3 regions of the Rhizobium sp. WYCCWR 11128 genome follow, and region 1 is predicted to be linked to each of the others. Evidence: riboswitches for the same ligand, from Rfam matches in the RefSeq annotation. Region 1 holds a riboswitch; each other region holds the start of a gene.
What was found. A riboswitch is a leader RNA that binds a small molecule or an ion and turns the genes downstream of it on or off. The one in region 1 is predicted to bind cobalamin.

Region 1 (4,814 bases):
TCCCGGCTGCCGCCGTCAAAACGGCATCGAGGCTGGAGGAGCCTTCGGTCGGCAGGGCGGCAGGATAGACACGTGCGAGGTAACCATTGCCGAACTGGCCGATAACATGCGCGACTTGATCGACCTGTTCGCGCAGGCGGGCATTCACAAGCTGGCGCTGTCGATCAAGGGCTGCAGCGTCGCTCTCGGTTCCTGCCCAGAGCGCCGAAAGCACGACAAGTCCGATCGCTCCAAGCCCGCTAACGGCAATAAGAAACAGAATTCTTCCCGAAGCGATCCAGGATTGCTGAAACGTGTTGGAGCTGGAAGGAAGAACGATGTGCAAGCGTAGACCCCTGAACACCACGACGCGGGCGCATTCGTCGACGCTAACAAAGAAGCGTTCACGTAGAATTAAAAGCTGTGAGCCACTATGGCGCGAGATCGACTATGCCCTAAGGAGCTCCCGACGATGTTGCGCATATCCATTCAGACTATAGTGCGCGGAGCGCTGATGGCGGGCGGGATCGGTATCTTTTTGGCGGCCTCGCCGCTCGAGGTGGCTGCGCAAGATCGCACGCCGATGAGAATTGCCGTCGAAGGTGCGTTTCCGCCCTTCAACTATCTCGATGCAAATAACAAGCTTCAGGGCTTCGACATCGATATTGCCAATGCTCTCTGCGAGGTTGGCAAGTTCGAATGCCAATTTATCATCGAGAAGTGGGACGACATCATCCCCGATCTCGTTGCCGACAAATACGACGCGATCATCTCATCCATGTCGATGAGCCTCGAGCGGCGTCAAAAGGTTGCCTTCACTGAAAAATACTACAACAGCCCGTCGGTGTTCATCGCCCGGAAGGATTCGTCAATCAGCGATGTCAGCCCCGCCGCCCTCAGCGACAAAATTCTTGGGGTGACATCGTCGACGGCGCAGGAATCCTATGCCAACCATCTCTATCCAGAAATGAAAAGGACGGTTTTTCGGTCTTCGCCGGAATTGTACAAGGGCCTGGCAGATGGGAGCGTCGACATTATCCTCGAGGATAAACTCGCCATCTACGACTGGATTGCCAACACCAAGGCAGGAAGCTGCTGCGAGTTCAAAGGGCCGGATCTGGTCGACGTCACATATTTCGGTGAGGGTGCCGGTATCGCGCTGCGCCTGGATGACAAGGAGCGTCTGACGCGCCTGAACGAAGCGCTGAAGAGCATCAAGGCGGACGGAACCTACGATATGATCAACGCAAAATATTTCCCGTTCAGCATCCAGTAGTTCGCCGGTCAATTTTCGAGAATACGGGATGGCCGGGTTTTCGCCCGGCCATCCCTATCAAGTCCTGTCTTACGCAATCCCGGACGCAAAACTGCTGCGCACTTTTGCTGGAATTGCTCTAGGTCGCATCGCTATGCGGCTTTCGCCACGTCTCCGTGCGGATCGAGGACATATTTCGTCGCCGCTCCCTGGTCGAAGCTTTCATATCCATTGGCGGCATCGTCGAGCGGGATGACTTTGGCGTTGACGATATCGGCAATTGGCAGTCGGTCGTGGAGGATCGCCTGCATGAGTTGACGATTGTATTTGATCACCGGAGTCTGGCCGGTGTGGAAGGACTGTGCCTTGGCCCATCCGAGGCCGAAGCGGAGCGAAAGATTGCCGTGTTTGGCGGCGTTGTCGACGGCGCCCGGATCCTCGGTGACATAGAGGCCGGGAATGCCGATCGAACCCGCGGCTCGGGTAATCTCCATCATCTGATTGAGCACGATCGCCGGCTGTTCCCCGCCCGAGTGGCCGCGTGCCTCGAAGCCGACCGCATCAATGGCGCTGTCCACCTCGTTGGTGCCGACGACCTGCGCGATCATGTCGCCAAGACGGTCGCTCTTCGACAGGTCGATCGGTTCGAAACCGACCTTTGCCGCATGCGCCAGACGGTCCTTGTTGAAATCGCCGATCATCACGACAGCAGCGCCGAGAATGCGAGCCGAAGCCGCAGCCGCAAGGCCGACCGGGCCGGCGCCGGCGACATAGACGGTCGAGCCGACCCCAACGCCCGCACGCACCGCGCCATGGAAGCCGGTGGGCAGAATGTCGGAGAGCATGGTGAGATCGCGGATCTTCGCCATCGCCTTGTCCCGATCCGGGATTTTCAGCAGGTTGAAATCGGCATAGGGAATGGTGACGTAACGCGCCTGTCCGCCGATCCAGCCGCCCATGTCGACATAGCCGTAAGCGCCGCCGGCGCGGGCCGGGTTTACTGTCAGGCAGACGCCGGTATCCTGGGACTTGCAGCAGCGGCAACGGCCGCAGGCGACATTGAACGGCACCGAGACGATATCGCCGATGTCGAGCATCTCGACGTCGATGCCTTTCTCGATGATCTCGCCGGTGATTTCATGACCGAGGACCAGGCCCGGCATCGCCGTCGTGCGGCCGCGGACCATGTGCTGATCGGAGCCGCAGATATTGGTCGATATCACCTTCAGGATGACGCCGTGTTCGATGCGGCGGCCGTCGGGCGCTTCCAGCTTCGGATCGTCGATGTCGCGCACTTCGACCTTGCCAGGACGGAGATAGACGACGCCTCTATTTTTGCTCATGGATTCCTCCCACTTGTTTGAATGCCTCGCTGCAACCGATGCAGTCGATGGCAACCTTCCCTCCGGCCTGCCTCCTCTGCAGCCCGGTGTCCACAACACGAGGATACCGCCGCATCGGGCGATATTCGGATTTTCAAAACAGACAGATTGGATGGAGAAGAGGATGAACGCCACGGTTTTCGCCTGTGGTTTCGCTCGTGACCGTCTGTCCGCAATCCGTCGATTTGCTGTGCAAGAGCTGGTTTCCGGCTCCAGAATCTCCTTTCGATCCGTCTCGATATCTTTCCGGATGCCTATCCGGCGATTTCCTTGAGGATTTCAGTTCTTCTACCGCTGCGGGGCAGCGCCGGCGTCAGGCCGGCGTCCCAATGGTCCATTTCGCCAGTTTGCGAGATAGCGCCTTGAACACCACCAAGAAACCATGCCTGACGGAAAACAGCGATCAAGAAAACGACATGGGCGCAACCCAAAGACGACAGTCGGCAAAGTCGCAATAGCGCTGCGCAGCGGAAATAATTGATCCCGCGAATACGGCGGTTTTCCGGATCGTCCCGGAAGATTTGATCGCCGCCCAAAGGCTTTAGGCGCGATGCGGTCGCCGGCTGCGGCTGACGTCGATGGCCGTGTGCCAGAACACGGCGCCGAGGATGATCGCGCCGCCGAAAAAGGTGGCGATGGGGGGCTGCTCGGAAAACAGCAGCCAGACCCAGAAGGGCGTGAGCACGATTTCCATCGTGCCGATCAGCGCCGCTTCAGCCGGCGGCATGCGCTTTGCCCCGGCAAGGAAGAGCACCAGCGCCAGGGAGAAATTGGTCGCGCCGAATGCGGCAAGAACGACCCAGTTGTGCAGATCGAGCGAGCCGGGCGAACTGAACGGGGCAAAGATGGCAAGCGTCAGGAAGGCGCTGACGACGGTCGGCGGCAGGCTCGGCACGCCGGGATTGATGCGCGGAATGATGATGACGAGTGCAAAGGACGCGGTCATGCCGAGCGCCAGCAGATCGCCCACACCAGTCCCGCCGCCGATCGACGAGGCGACGATGACCGCGACGCCGAGGAGCGAGATGCCGCCGGCAATCAGCGTCCGCCTGGAGACCCTCTCCCTGAGGATGAGCCAGCCGAGCAACGCTGCGATGAAAGGCGCGGTCGCATAGATCATCGTCACATTGGCGACGGTGGTCATGTAGAGCGCCCCGATGAAGCATACCTGACTGAAGGTCTGGCATGCGATCATGGCAAGACCTGACGGATGGAAGACGGAACGCCACTGTTGCCGCGAGATGCCCCCTTCGAGGAAAAGGCAGGGGATCAGCAGGAACAGGCCTCCGAACAACGATCGCCAGGCAATCGCCGTCCACACATCGGTCGTCAGGAGTCGCGAATAGACGCCGCTCGCGCTCCAGGCAAGTGTCGCGGCAACGATGAGAAGCACACCCTTCTCGTGCTCGCTGCCTGCGAGGCGTCTGGCCGGATTTTCAATGGTCACGCAGATATTCTCAAAGAAGGAAGTCGAACGCCGCTCTTTTCTGCCCCAGGAATTGACATCAGACAAACGAATAGTAGAGATGGCTACCATCGATTTTTTCTATGGCTATTTTCATGCACGAGCCGATTGAGAGTGACCTGCTGAGAACCTTCCTGGTCGTTGCCGAGACGTCCAACTTCTCGGCGGCTGCCCAACGCATCGGGCGGACGCAGTCGGCCGTCAGCAGCCAGATCAAGCGGCTCGAAGAGACGATCGGCGAAACCCTGTTCGATCGGGGCGCCCGCGGCGTGCTGCTCACGCGCCCGGGCCTGCAACTCGTACCCTATGCCCGCCGGATCATCGATCTGTTGAGCGAGGCCGCCGCGACGATCCGCAGCAAGCCGCTGGACGGACCGGTGCGCATCGGAATTCCCGAGGAATACAGCCAGACGGTGCTGCCGGCAGCCCTTGCGGCTTTCGCTGTACGCCACCCGGCCGTCGAGGTCACCGTGTCCTGCGACTACACAGTCCGCAACCTCGCCGCCCTCGAGCGGGATGAGCTCGATCTGGCCGTCGTTTTCGACTGGAGCGATGAGACGAAAGGCGAGGTCATCTGCATTGATCCCACAGTCTGGGTCACATCGATGGTCCACCGGCTGCACGACATCGATCCCCTGCCGATTGCGACCTATCGCAACTCCACCTGGTCACGCGATTTTGCGCTCCGGTCGCTGGAGCAAATCGGCCGCAACTATCGGATCGCCTTCATCGC
Region 2 (4,814 bases), on a different contig from region 1:
CAAATAGGTGTAGACGCGATGCGCATTGGGGATCGTCTGGTTTGCGAGAAGACGGTTGTTGACCAGGTCGATCCATCGATAGCCGGGCGAGCCAGCGTCCCAGAATCTGATCTTGGCGGCGACCTGCGCATCGTTCTTTGCGACAAGTTCGCGGACCTGCTCCAACTCGGTTGCGGAAGTATCCGGTGGGGGCGAGACTCGGAAGTCTTTGCCCGACGTGATTACCCACGTCTTCCACATTCCAGCGTTTGGCTCTATCTGATCCGATTGGGCGAAAGCGACGTTCCCTGAGAAAAGGATTAGCGCGCAGGCCCTGCTAAAGCCGCTAAGCATTTTCGACCCCCATAGTTGATCCCCGGCCCAGAGACGGAAGGTTTTCTGTTTTGACGGCCGTCCCACTTTCTATTTTAGCCCTCTCTAATTATACCGCGAAGCGCTGCCAAGTGAAAGGATCAAAAATGAGAGCAGGTTGCGGTATGAAAGGTCAGGTCCGAAGATCGCTGTCTTCCTGATTTGCACCCCGCAGGGTTGCTGTGACGACGCTCAGCAGTTAAGCCATCGGCGGGCCCCTTCCCACGTACCGATGGAATCGGTCGCCCGGAACAATCTGATTGCTCCCAGCGAATGGAAAGTCCTTTCCGGCCATGACTACTTCCCTTCGATCTAAAGAGACTGACGTAGCTTTTAGGGAAGTGAGAATGGTCGCCACGTTCCGAACTAGGGCCGAGGACCGCAATTGGCCGCCGCTCATAAAGCCCCTGAGGCTTCTCGGCGTCTGAGCGGTTAGCGCCCCGCTCCGGCCGGAAAGGCCGGTGGAGTCATTTCCCAAGAGCAGACGTTTCCCGAGGCGAGTTTCCCGACCCGCGCTACTCGCCTATGCTGGAAAGCAGTTCGTCGAGCTGTTCCAGTTGCTCCGGCAATGCCGCCGCCCCGCCCTGTAGTGCTTCCTCAAGCGCCTCCTTGGACGGATAGGCTTCGTGGAGATTCAGCAGCGTCTTCCCGCCCTGGTCCTCGAAGGTCACGGTCGTGACCGCGCCCTCTTCGCCCTCGTCGTCTGTCCAGACCGGCTACCGGCCCAAATCGGTAACTCATTCAAGTCGAGCCCATGACTGCTTCTGGCGCCAATTGCAGTCATCGGCCTCAGGTCGATGACTGTCTTAGAGGATAGCTTTTCCGTTTATGCAGGTAACGACATTGCCGCCAACCCAAATATCTTCAGATTCGAGCCGGACATGTACCCGCCCTGACCTGCCCAAGACCGTCCCTTGCGCAGCGATGTATGAAGGCGGGGCGAGATTTGCGGAAATGAGCCATTTTGCCAAACCCGCATTTAGGCTACCAGTGACTGGGTCTTCGTAACCAGCGGCGGTGAAGGCGCGGACCTCGAAATCCACGCCATCGACGTCCCCCAAACATGGTGCAATCAGGCCTACCCTTAGTCCGGAAATACTCTGGTAGTTCGGACGGACACGTAGGACATCGTCTCTGCTTTTCAGGAGCAAGGCCATCCAACCGGGACCGTTGTCTACCCAACTCGCATCGACTATCATCTCAGATGACAGACTTAGACCGCTCATAACTCGTTTCATTAGATCGTTATCGATATGTCCAGTCTTGATCAAATCTGGAGCCAGAAATGAGAGGATATCGCCGTCTCTTCTGATCCGGATCAAACCCGCCTCGCATTCCTGGATAACAACTGGCTGCTTTGGCTTTCCGCCCAAGGTCAGCCATGCGTGGCAGCTACCCAAAGTCGGGTGTCCGGCAAAGGGTAGCTCCTGATGCGGCGTGAAAATTCTGACGCGATAATCAGCATCCGGGACCGTCGGCTTTAGGAGGAAGGTCGTCTCGCTTAGATTGGTCCAGTTGGCAAACTTGGCCATCGTTGGTGTATCAAGATCGTCCGCATCCACTACCACCGCAAGTGGATTTCCACCCATTCGCTCCGAGGAAAAAACATCAACCTGTTGAAACGATAGCTCTTTAAGGTTCCTGTTCATAGCATCTCCTACTGTTCGTTCGCTAACAGCGTGCGCCAATGTCTATACACAAGGGGGCTGCAGAATGCCTTTCGGAGTAACGGATGCAGACAAAGATTTCCGCTTCGGGCATACCCGGTCTTCCAAAGCGTTCAAATTATGCCGAGCTTTTAATCCTTGATTACCGGAAATCTCGGGCTTTAGGGAATGGGCTCGGCATAGTTTCGGACTCGGGATAAATTCCGTTATGCCGAACTCGGCATAACGGAACAAAGATATCTCGGCCTCGCACCGCGTCGGCGATACCGACATCGGTTTGCTCACCTTGACCGTCAATGGCGTGACTATGCGATTGAGGCCATGCTCCACCGCACTGCTCTAGGTGTTCAGTCCCCATCCATCATGAAAGACGAGTTCCTCGAGCGGTAGCCGCTGCCGCCAGCCTTTGACGGAGAGTTCCGGCTCGTCATAGAGCCGGTCGACGAAACCGGCACAGAGCCAGGCGACCACTTCGATATGCTCGGGTATGCCGAGAATGGTTTTCAGGTCGCCTTCACGAAAAATGCTGACCCAGCCGATGCCGACCCCTTCCGCCCGTGCCGCAAGCCAGAGATTCTGGATGGCGCAGACGGTCGAGTATGAATCCATCTTCGGATTGTGGGTGCGCCCCAGCACCACGCTGCCGCTGCGGGTAGGATCGCAGGTCACGCATATGCCGAGCGGCGCCTCGACGATGCCTTCGAGCTTGAGCGATCGGTAGGCCTGCCGCCGCTCGCCTTCGAACATCAGCGCCGCCTCCTCGTTGGCCCTCGCAAACGCGTCCTGGATGCGCGTCCGGACAGCGGCACTTTTCACCAGAATGAAATTCCACGGCTGCATGAAGCCGACGGATGGTGCGTGGTGAGCGGCCGTCAGCAGCCGCTGCACAACATCATCAGGCAAGGGATCGGGCAGGAACTGGCTGCGAACGTCGCGCCGCGTCATGATCGCGTGATAGACGGCCTCGCGTTCGGCCAAGGAAAAACCGGACGCCGCCGAAAGGGCATCCTCATCAAAGGGTCGCATCGTCAAATCCCCAACAACGCGACCGCCCCGCTGTCCGCGCGGATCGGTCTATCTTGCCAGGCCGGTCTTCTGACTCGGCGTCATCCGTCTGCCGCAGCCTTCCCGGCAAAAGGCCAGTGGCATGATGAAGCGGCAAGCGTCGGCCTTACAGCGTTGGGCACGTTCCGGTCTTGCACCGGATTCCCGATTCTCCCGCCTTATCGGCGGGCACCTGACGACGCATCTATTTCAGGAAAGCGCGGCGGCGGCAAGCTGGGCCCGATGTCGCAGTCAAGCCGGAGGCCGCGCGGTGCCGCCTGTCCCTCTCTTCCGCCGGCAAAAGGGAGCGCTGCGGTGCCACGAATCTCTTCTCCCCAGCGGGGAAAAGGTGCCGGCAGGCGGTTGAGGGGGTGAGCGGCAAAGCCGCGAATGCGCTGAGCGTAAGCGAAGGGCAATGATGAAGGGCAGCCGTGCAGCCCCCTCATCCGACCCTTCGGGCCACCTTCTCCCCGCTGGGGAGAAGAGAGCGCAAGCCGCAGCCTCAGTTCCTACATCAAACCCTTGGGAGGACATAAGGAAACAAGACGTACGATCCCGTTTCGTCATCCACCCGCGTCGGTTTGAAGCGGCTAGGCAAGCCCCTTCACCGACAGTTTCTATGGCCTTATCACCACCGAAAGCGTATGGACTGTGACAGTCCATCGCAGCATCTCGGTTGCCCGTGCCCCGCCTCACACCCATGATCCTTGCGGTCGCCCTGTTCATGGAACAGATGGATTCGACCGTGATCGCCACCAGCCTGCCGGCAATCGCCGCCGATATCGGCACCTCGCCGATCGCGCTGAAGCTCGCCGTCACCAGCTATCTCGTGGCGCTGGCGATCTTCATCCCGATCAGCGGCTGGATGTCCGATCGGTTCGGTGCGCGCAACATCTTCCGCATGGCGATCTTTGTTTTCATGATCGGCTCGATCGCCTGCGCCTTTTCCAACTCGATCACGGCCTTCGTCGTCTCGCGCCTGATCCAGGGCGCCGGCGGCTCGATGATGACGCCGGTCAGCCGCCTGCTGCTGGTCCGGGGAACGCCGCGCCACGAACTCGTCGATGCCATGGCCTGGCTTACCATTCCCGCTTTGATTGGCCCGATCATGGGGCCGCCGATCGGCGGTTTCCTCACCACCTATCTCACCTGGCATTGGATCTTCTGGATCAACGTCCCGATCGGCGTGCTCGGCATCATCCTCGTCACGCGTTTCCTGCCGACCGTCGAGCCACGCAGTCCGCGGCCGATGGACTTCCCCGGATTCTTCCTTTGCGGCATCGGCTTCTCCGGCTTCGTTTTCGGCGTGTCGGTCATCAGCCTGCCGGCCGTGCCCGTCATCTACGGTTACGTCACGGTTGCGATCGGCATTCTTGCCGGCCTCCTCTACCTCCTGCATGCCCGCCGCGTGCCCTATCCGCTTCTCGATCCGAAGATGTTCCGTTACCCGATGTTCCGGGCGGCGATCCTCGGCGCTTCGAATTTCCGCATGGGGCTCGGCGCCCTGCCGTTCCTGATGCCATTGATGCTGCAGCTCGGCTTCGGCCTGACGCCGCTGCAATCGGGCTCGGTCACCTTCGTCAGCGCGCTCGGCTCCATGGGCTCGAAATTCGCCGCCTCGCGCACCTTCAATGCCTTCGGCTTCCGCACCGTCATATCAATCACCACTTTGCTGGCGGCGATCTTCCTCGGCATCAACGGCCTTTTCACCGCCGAAACGCCGCTGTTCCTGATCATGGCCTGCCTGCTGAT
Region 3 (4,814 bases), on a different contig from region 1:
ATATAGGAGATCGATCCCGTCGGCGGCACCGCCTGCAGGTTCTGGTTATAGAGGCCGGAGGCCATCACCGCCCTCTTCAACGCCGCCCAGTCTTCCTGTGTCGGAATGTGGATGCCTGACGTCTCGAACAGAGCCTTCACCGTCTCCGTCGCCGGCTCCCAGAGCTGCTCGGTATATTTGTCGAAATATTCGCCGGAGGCATATTTCGAATTCTCGAAGCCCTTGAAGCTCGTGCCGCGTTCGACCGCCAATAGGTTCGAGGCGCGGATTGCGTGATAGGTCACCGTATAAAAATAGATATTGGTGAAATCGACGCCTTCCTCGGAGCCGTAGAAGATGCGTTCGCGGGCGAGGTAACCGTGCAGGTTCATCTGGCCGAGGCCGATTGCATGGCTCTCGTCATTGCCCTTCTCGATCGAGGGAACCGAGGAAATGTGACTCATGTCGGAAACGGCCGTCAGCGCCCGGATCGAGGTCTCGATCGTCCTGCCGAAATCGGCCGAATCCATTGCCGCCGCGATATTCAGCGAGCCGAGATTGCAGGAAATATCCTTGCCGAGATGTTTGTAGGAAAGGTCGTCATTATATTCGCTCGCCTCGCTCACCTGCAGGATTTCCGAGCATAGATTGCTCATCGAAATACGCCCGGCGATCGGGTTCGCCCGGTTCACCGTGTCCTCGAACATGATGTAGGGGTAGCCGCTCTCGAACTGGATTTCGGCAAGCACCTGGAAGAATTCGCGCGCCTTGATCTTCTTCTTGGAGATGCGGGCATCATCCGCCATCTCGCGGTACTTTTCGGTCACCGAAATCTCGGTGAAGGGCACGCCATAGACGCGCTCCACGTCATAGGGCGAGAACAGATACATATCCTCGTTGTTCTTGGCGAGCTCGAAGGTGATATCGGGAACGACGACGCCGAGCGACAGCGTCTTGATGCGGATCTTCTCGTCGGCATTTTCGCGCTTGGTGTCGAGGAAGCGCATGACATCGGGGTGATGGGCGTTGAGATAGACGGCCCCTGCTCCCTGCCGCGCGCCGAGCTGGTTGGCATAGGAGAAACTGTCTTCGAGCAACTTCATGACAGGGATGATGCCCGAGGACTGGTTCTCGATATGCTTGATCGGCGCGCCCGCCTCGCGGATATTCGTCAGCGACAGCGCCACGCCGCCGCCGCGCTTCGACAATTGCAGCGCCGAATTGATCGACCGGCCGATCGATTCCATATTGTCCTCGACGCGGAGCAGGAAGCAGGAAACCAGTTCGCCGCGCTGCTTCTTGCCGGCATTGAGGAAGGTCGGCGTCGCCGGCTGGAAGCGGCCGGAAATGATCTCCTCGACCATGTCGCGGGCAAGGGCCTCGTCGCCGCGTGCCAAGGCCAGAGCCACCATGCAGATGCGGTCTTCGTAGCGCTCGAGATAGCGCTTTCCGTCGAAAGTCTTCAGCGTATAGCTGGTGTAGTATTTGAAGGCGCCGAGGAAGGTCGGGAAACGGAATTTCTTGGCATAGGCCTGGTCGAACAGATCCCGCACGAAATTGAAGGAATACTGGTCGAGAACCTCCTGCTCGTAATAGCCCTCGGTCACGAGGTAATCGAGCTTTTCCCTCAGATTGTGGAAGAACACCGTGTTCTGGTTCACATGCTGCAGGAAATATTGCTTGGCAGCCATTCGATCCTTGTCGAGCTGGATCCGCCCCTCATCGTCATAGAGGTTCAGCATCGCGTTCAGCGCATGATAGTCGAGCGTTTCCGCCGCTTTCAAAGGGCGTTCGCCGGCGGGATGAGCAAAAGTGTTATGCGGTTTTGCGCCCGCATCCCGCGTCAGAGGTGTTCCCGTGTCCAAAACCGTTCCATTCCGTGTTTGACGTTGGCGACGTCGTCTTCCGTGCCCAGCAGCTCGAACCTGTAGAGGTACGGCACCCGGCATTTCTGCGAGACCACGTCGCCGGCGAGCCCGTATGTCTCGCCGAAATTGCTGTTGCCCGCGGCGATCACGCCGCGGAGGTGTCCTCGGTTTTCCGCATCGTTGAGGAAACGGATCACCTGCTTGGGAACGGCGCCCTTGCCGCCGTCGCCGCTATAGGTCGGCACGATCAGCACGAAGGGTTCGCGGATATGGAACGCGTCTGCGCCGCCTGGCGGAATGCGCGCCGCGCGCAGTCCGAGCTTGGCGACGAACCGATGGGTATTCTCGGATCGGCTGGAATAATAGACGATCAGACCCATCGCCTTTCCTCAGGAAAGTGCGCTGATCATGTCGGGACGGAAGCCGGCCCAATGCTGCTCGCCGGCGATGACGACAGGCGCCTGCATGTAGCCGAGGCTGCGGACGCGATCGAGCGCTTCGGCATCCTGCGAGATATCGACGATGTCATAATCAACACCCAACCGGTCGAGGGCGCGGTAGGTGGCAGTGCACTGAACGCAGGCAGGCTTGCTGTAGACGGTAATGGTCATGATATTCCTCGTGACGACGCGATTGGGCGCAGGACATCGATCGGAAATCTGTCGATATCCGTCGAAAAATTCTCTGATGATTTGAGCTATGCGGCTGTTTAGCCGCTGGGCGTACTCCGCCCTCTACCTCGAGCGGGTGGCGGCCTGAACTGAGATACTGACATGACTTCACCCCGAAGTGGCTCATGCGGAGGTTCGGCCTGCGAAACGCGATGCGGATATCACCCGAGCCATGCAACGCGACCTTCCGGACACCCCGCCCGTGGACGTTTCGTTCGAGGCAGGTCTCCTGGCTCACGGGTCAAAGCTCCTGCCCAGCCTTCCCGGAGCATCATGCTCCAGTGACCTGAAATCGGACAGTTGCTCGCCGCTTACAGTTGCGGGGGCAGCTCCGGCATTGCCGCGCCATAATGGCGAAGCGCACCGAATTCCCGTCTTAGCCATCGATCCTTACGAATCGATGGAACCTCGAACACTAGATATAGTACGCCAATCCAAATTCGCGTCAACGGATGGTTTGTGCATTGCGTTACGACAGGTTTGAAATCGCTATGTTCCTGTGAAAAACATGGCTAACCAAAGCTTAAAGAAAGCAGGCTGTGGAGAAAGTCCCGAGGAGGAAAGCCTATTTATGGCCGGTCAAGCGATTTTCGATTCGAGATCGGGCCCGCATCGTTGACGGGAGATCCCGCCGGCGACGAGCGCCGGAGGGATGAAGTCAGGAATGTTTATATCTTTATCCGAAGCAGCCGCAGCGCGTTGATCGTCACCAGCACGGTGGCGCCGGTATCGGCGAGGATCGCCGGCCAGAGCCCGGTGATGCCGGCGATCGTCGTCACCAGGAACACCGCCTTCAGCCCGAGCGCGATGGTGATATTCTGCAGGATGTTGCGCATTGTGCGTTTGGAAAGTTCGATCATTCGCGCCACATCGCCGACGCGTCCGTGCAGCACGGCGGCATCCGCCGTCTCCAACGCCACATCGGTGCCGCCGCCCATGGCGATGCCGATATCGGCCGCGGCCAGCGCCGGAGCATCGTTGATGCCGTCACCGACCTTGGCGACGATGAAACCCTGGCGCTTCAATTCGACGACGACCCGCTGCTTGTCCTCCGGCATCATCTCGCCGCGCCAGTCGATGCCGAGCATGCCGGCAACGGCTGCTGCCGTCCGCTTGTTGTCGCCCGTCAACATCATCGCCTTGACGCCTGCTGATTTGAGGGCAGCGAGCCCGGCCTCGGCATCCTCACGCGGCTCGTCGCGCATGGCGATCAGGCCGGCCGCGATACCATTGACGAGCAGCACCGACACGCTTTTGCCCTCGTCGTTCAGCGCCGTGATGCGTGCATCCTGTTCCGCGCCGAGCGTCCCCCGCTCGCGGGCGGCAGGCGGCGACAGCAGATCCAGCGTCTCACCGCCGACTTTGCCGCTGACACCCTTGCCCGGCAGCGCTTCCAGCTCGAAGGCCGGCGGCACGGGAACGCCGTCCGCCTTGGCACGGTTGAGGATCGCCAGCGCCAGCGGATGGCTGGAACCCTGCTCCAGCACCGCCGCGCGTGACAGCACCTGCGCCTCGCTCAGGCCAAAGGAAATGATGTCGGTCACCTGAGGCTTGCCTTCTGTCAGCGTGCCGGTCTTGTCGAAGGCGACCATCGTCACCTTGCCGAGCGTTTCCAGCACCGCGCCACCCTTCATCAGCAGTCCGCGCCGCGCACCGGATGAAAGCGAGGCGGCGATCGCCGCCGGCGTCGAGATGACGAGCGCGCAGGGGCAGCCGATCAAAAGGATCGCAAGGCCCTTATAGACCCATTCGCCCCACGGCCCTGCCAACAGCAGCGGCGGAACGACCGCGACCAGCGCTGCGACCACGACGACGCCGGGCGTGTAATAGCGCGAGAACCGATCGATGAAGCGTTCGGTCGGCGCCTTCGATTCCTGAGCTTCCTCCACCAGCTTGACGACGCGGGCGATGGTATTGTCGGCGGCAGCCGCCGTGACGCGAACCCTGAGCACCGCATCGCCATTGACCGTGCCGGCAAAAACGACGGCATCGATGCCCTTGCGTACCGGCGTGCTCTCGCCCGTCACCGGCGCCTCATCGATCGCGCTCTCGCCTGAAATGATAATGCCGTCCGCCGAGATCCGATCGCCAGGACGAACCATGATGATGGCACCGACCGAAAGGCTTTCCGCCGCCACCTCCCGTGTCTGGCCATTGTCTTCGAGCAGCGCGTTCTTCGGCACCAGACCCGTCAGCGACTGGATGCTTTCCCGCGCCTTGCCCGCTGCCACCCCTTCCAGCAGCTCGCCGACGAGGAACAGAAACACGACAGTTGCCGCCTCTTCGCCGGCATTGA

Region 2: another riboswitch for cobalamin. It lies ahead of bluB (5,6-dimethylbenzimidazole synthase); the one in region 1 lies ahead of fdhA (formaldehyde dehydrogenase, glutathione-independent).
Region 3: another riboswitch for cobalamin. It lies ahead of nrdH (glutaredoxin-like protein NrdH); the one in region 1 lies ahead of fdhA (formaldehyde dehydrogenase, glutathione-independent).

Annotation. Positions count from the first base shown of each region.
Region 1 is NZ_JACCEZ010000008.1:18,580-23,393, reverse strand. It holds gene HX898_RS22790 (EAL domain-containing protein) at 1-346, opposite strand, end outside; gene HX898_RS22785 (transporter substrate-binding domain-containing protein) at 452-1,255, shown strand; gene fdhA (formaldehyde dehydrogenase, glutathione-independent) at 1,387-2,577, opposite strand; cobalamin riboswitch at 2,796-2,996, opposite strand; gene HX898_RS22775 (DMT family transporter) at 3,158-4,063, opposite strand; gene HX898_RS22770 (LysR substrate-binding domain-containing protein) at 4,177-4,814, shown strand, end outside.
Region 2 is NZ_JACCEZ010000001.1:862,014-866,827, reverse strand. It holds gene HX898_RS04245 (phosphatase PAP2 family protein) at 1-165, opposite strand, end outside; partial or broken gene HX898_RS04240 (SRPBCC domain-containing protein) at 867-1,064, opposite strand; gene HX898_RS04235 (PhzF family phenazine biosynthesis protein) at 1,158-2,000, opposite strand; gene bluB (5,6-dimethylbenzimidazole synthase) at 2,358-3,044, opposite strand; cobalamin riboswitch at 3,086-3,274, opposite strand; gene HX898_RS04225 (MFS transporter) at 3,763-4,814, shown strand, end outside.
Region 3 is NZ_JACCEZ010000020.1:6,268-11,081, forward strand. It holds gene nrdE (class 1b ribonucleoside-diphosphate reductase subunit alpha) at 1-1,844, opposite strand, end outside; gene nrdI (class Ib ribonucleoside-diphosphate reductase assembly flavoprotein NrdI) at 1,823-2,227, opposite strand; gene nrdH (glutaredoxin-like protein NrdH) at 2,237-2,458, opposite strand; cobalamin riboswitch at 2,720-2,944, opposite strand; gene HX898_RS32445 (heavy metal translocating P-type ATPase) at 3,187-4,814, opposite strand, start outside.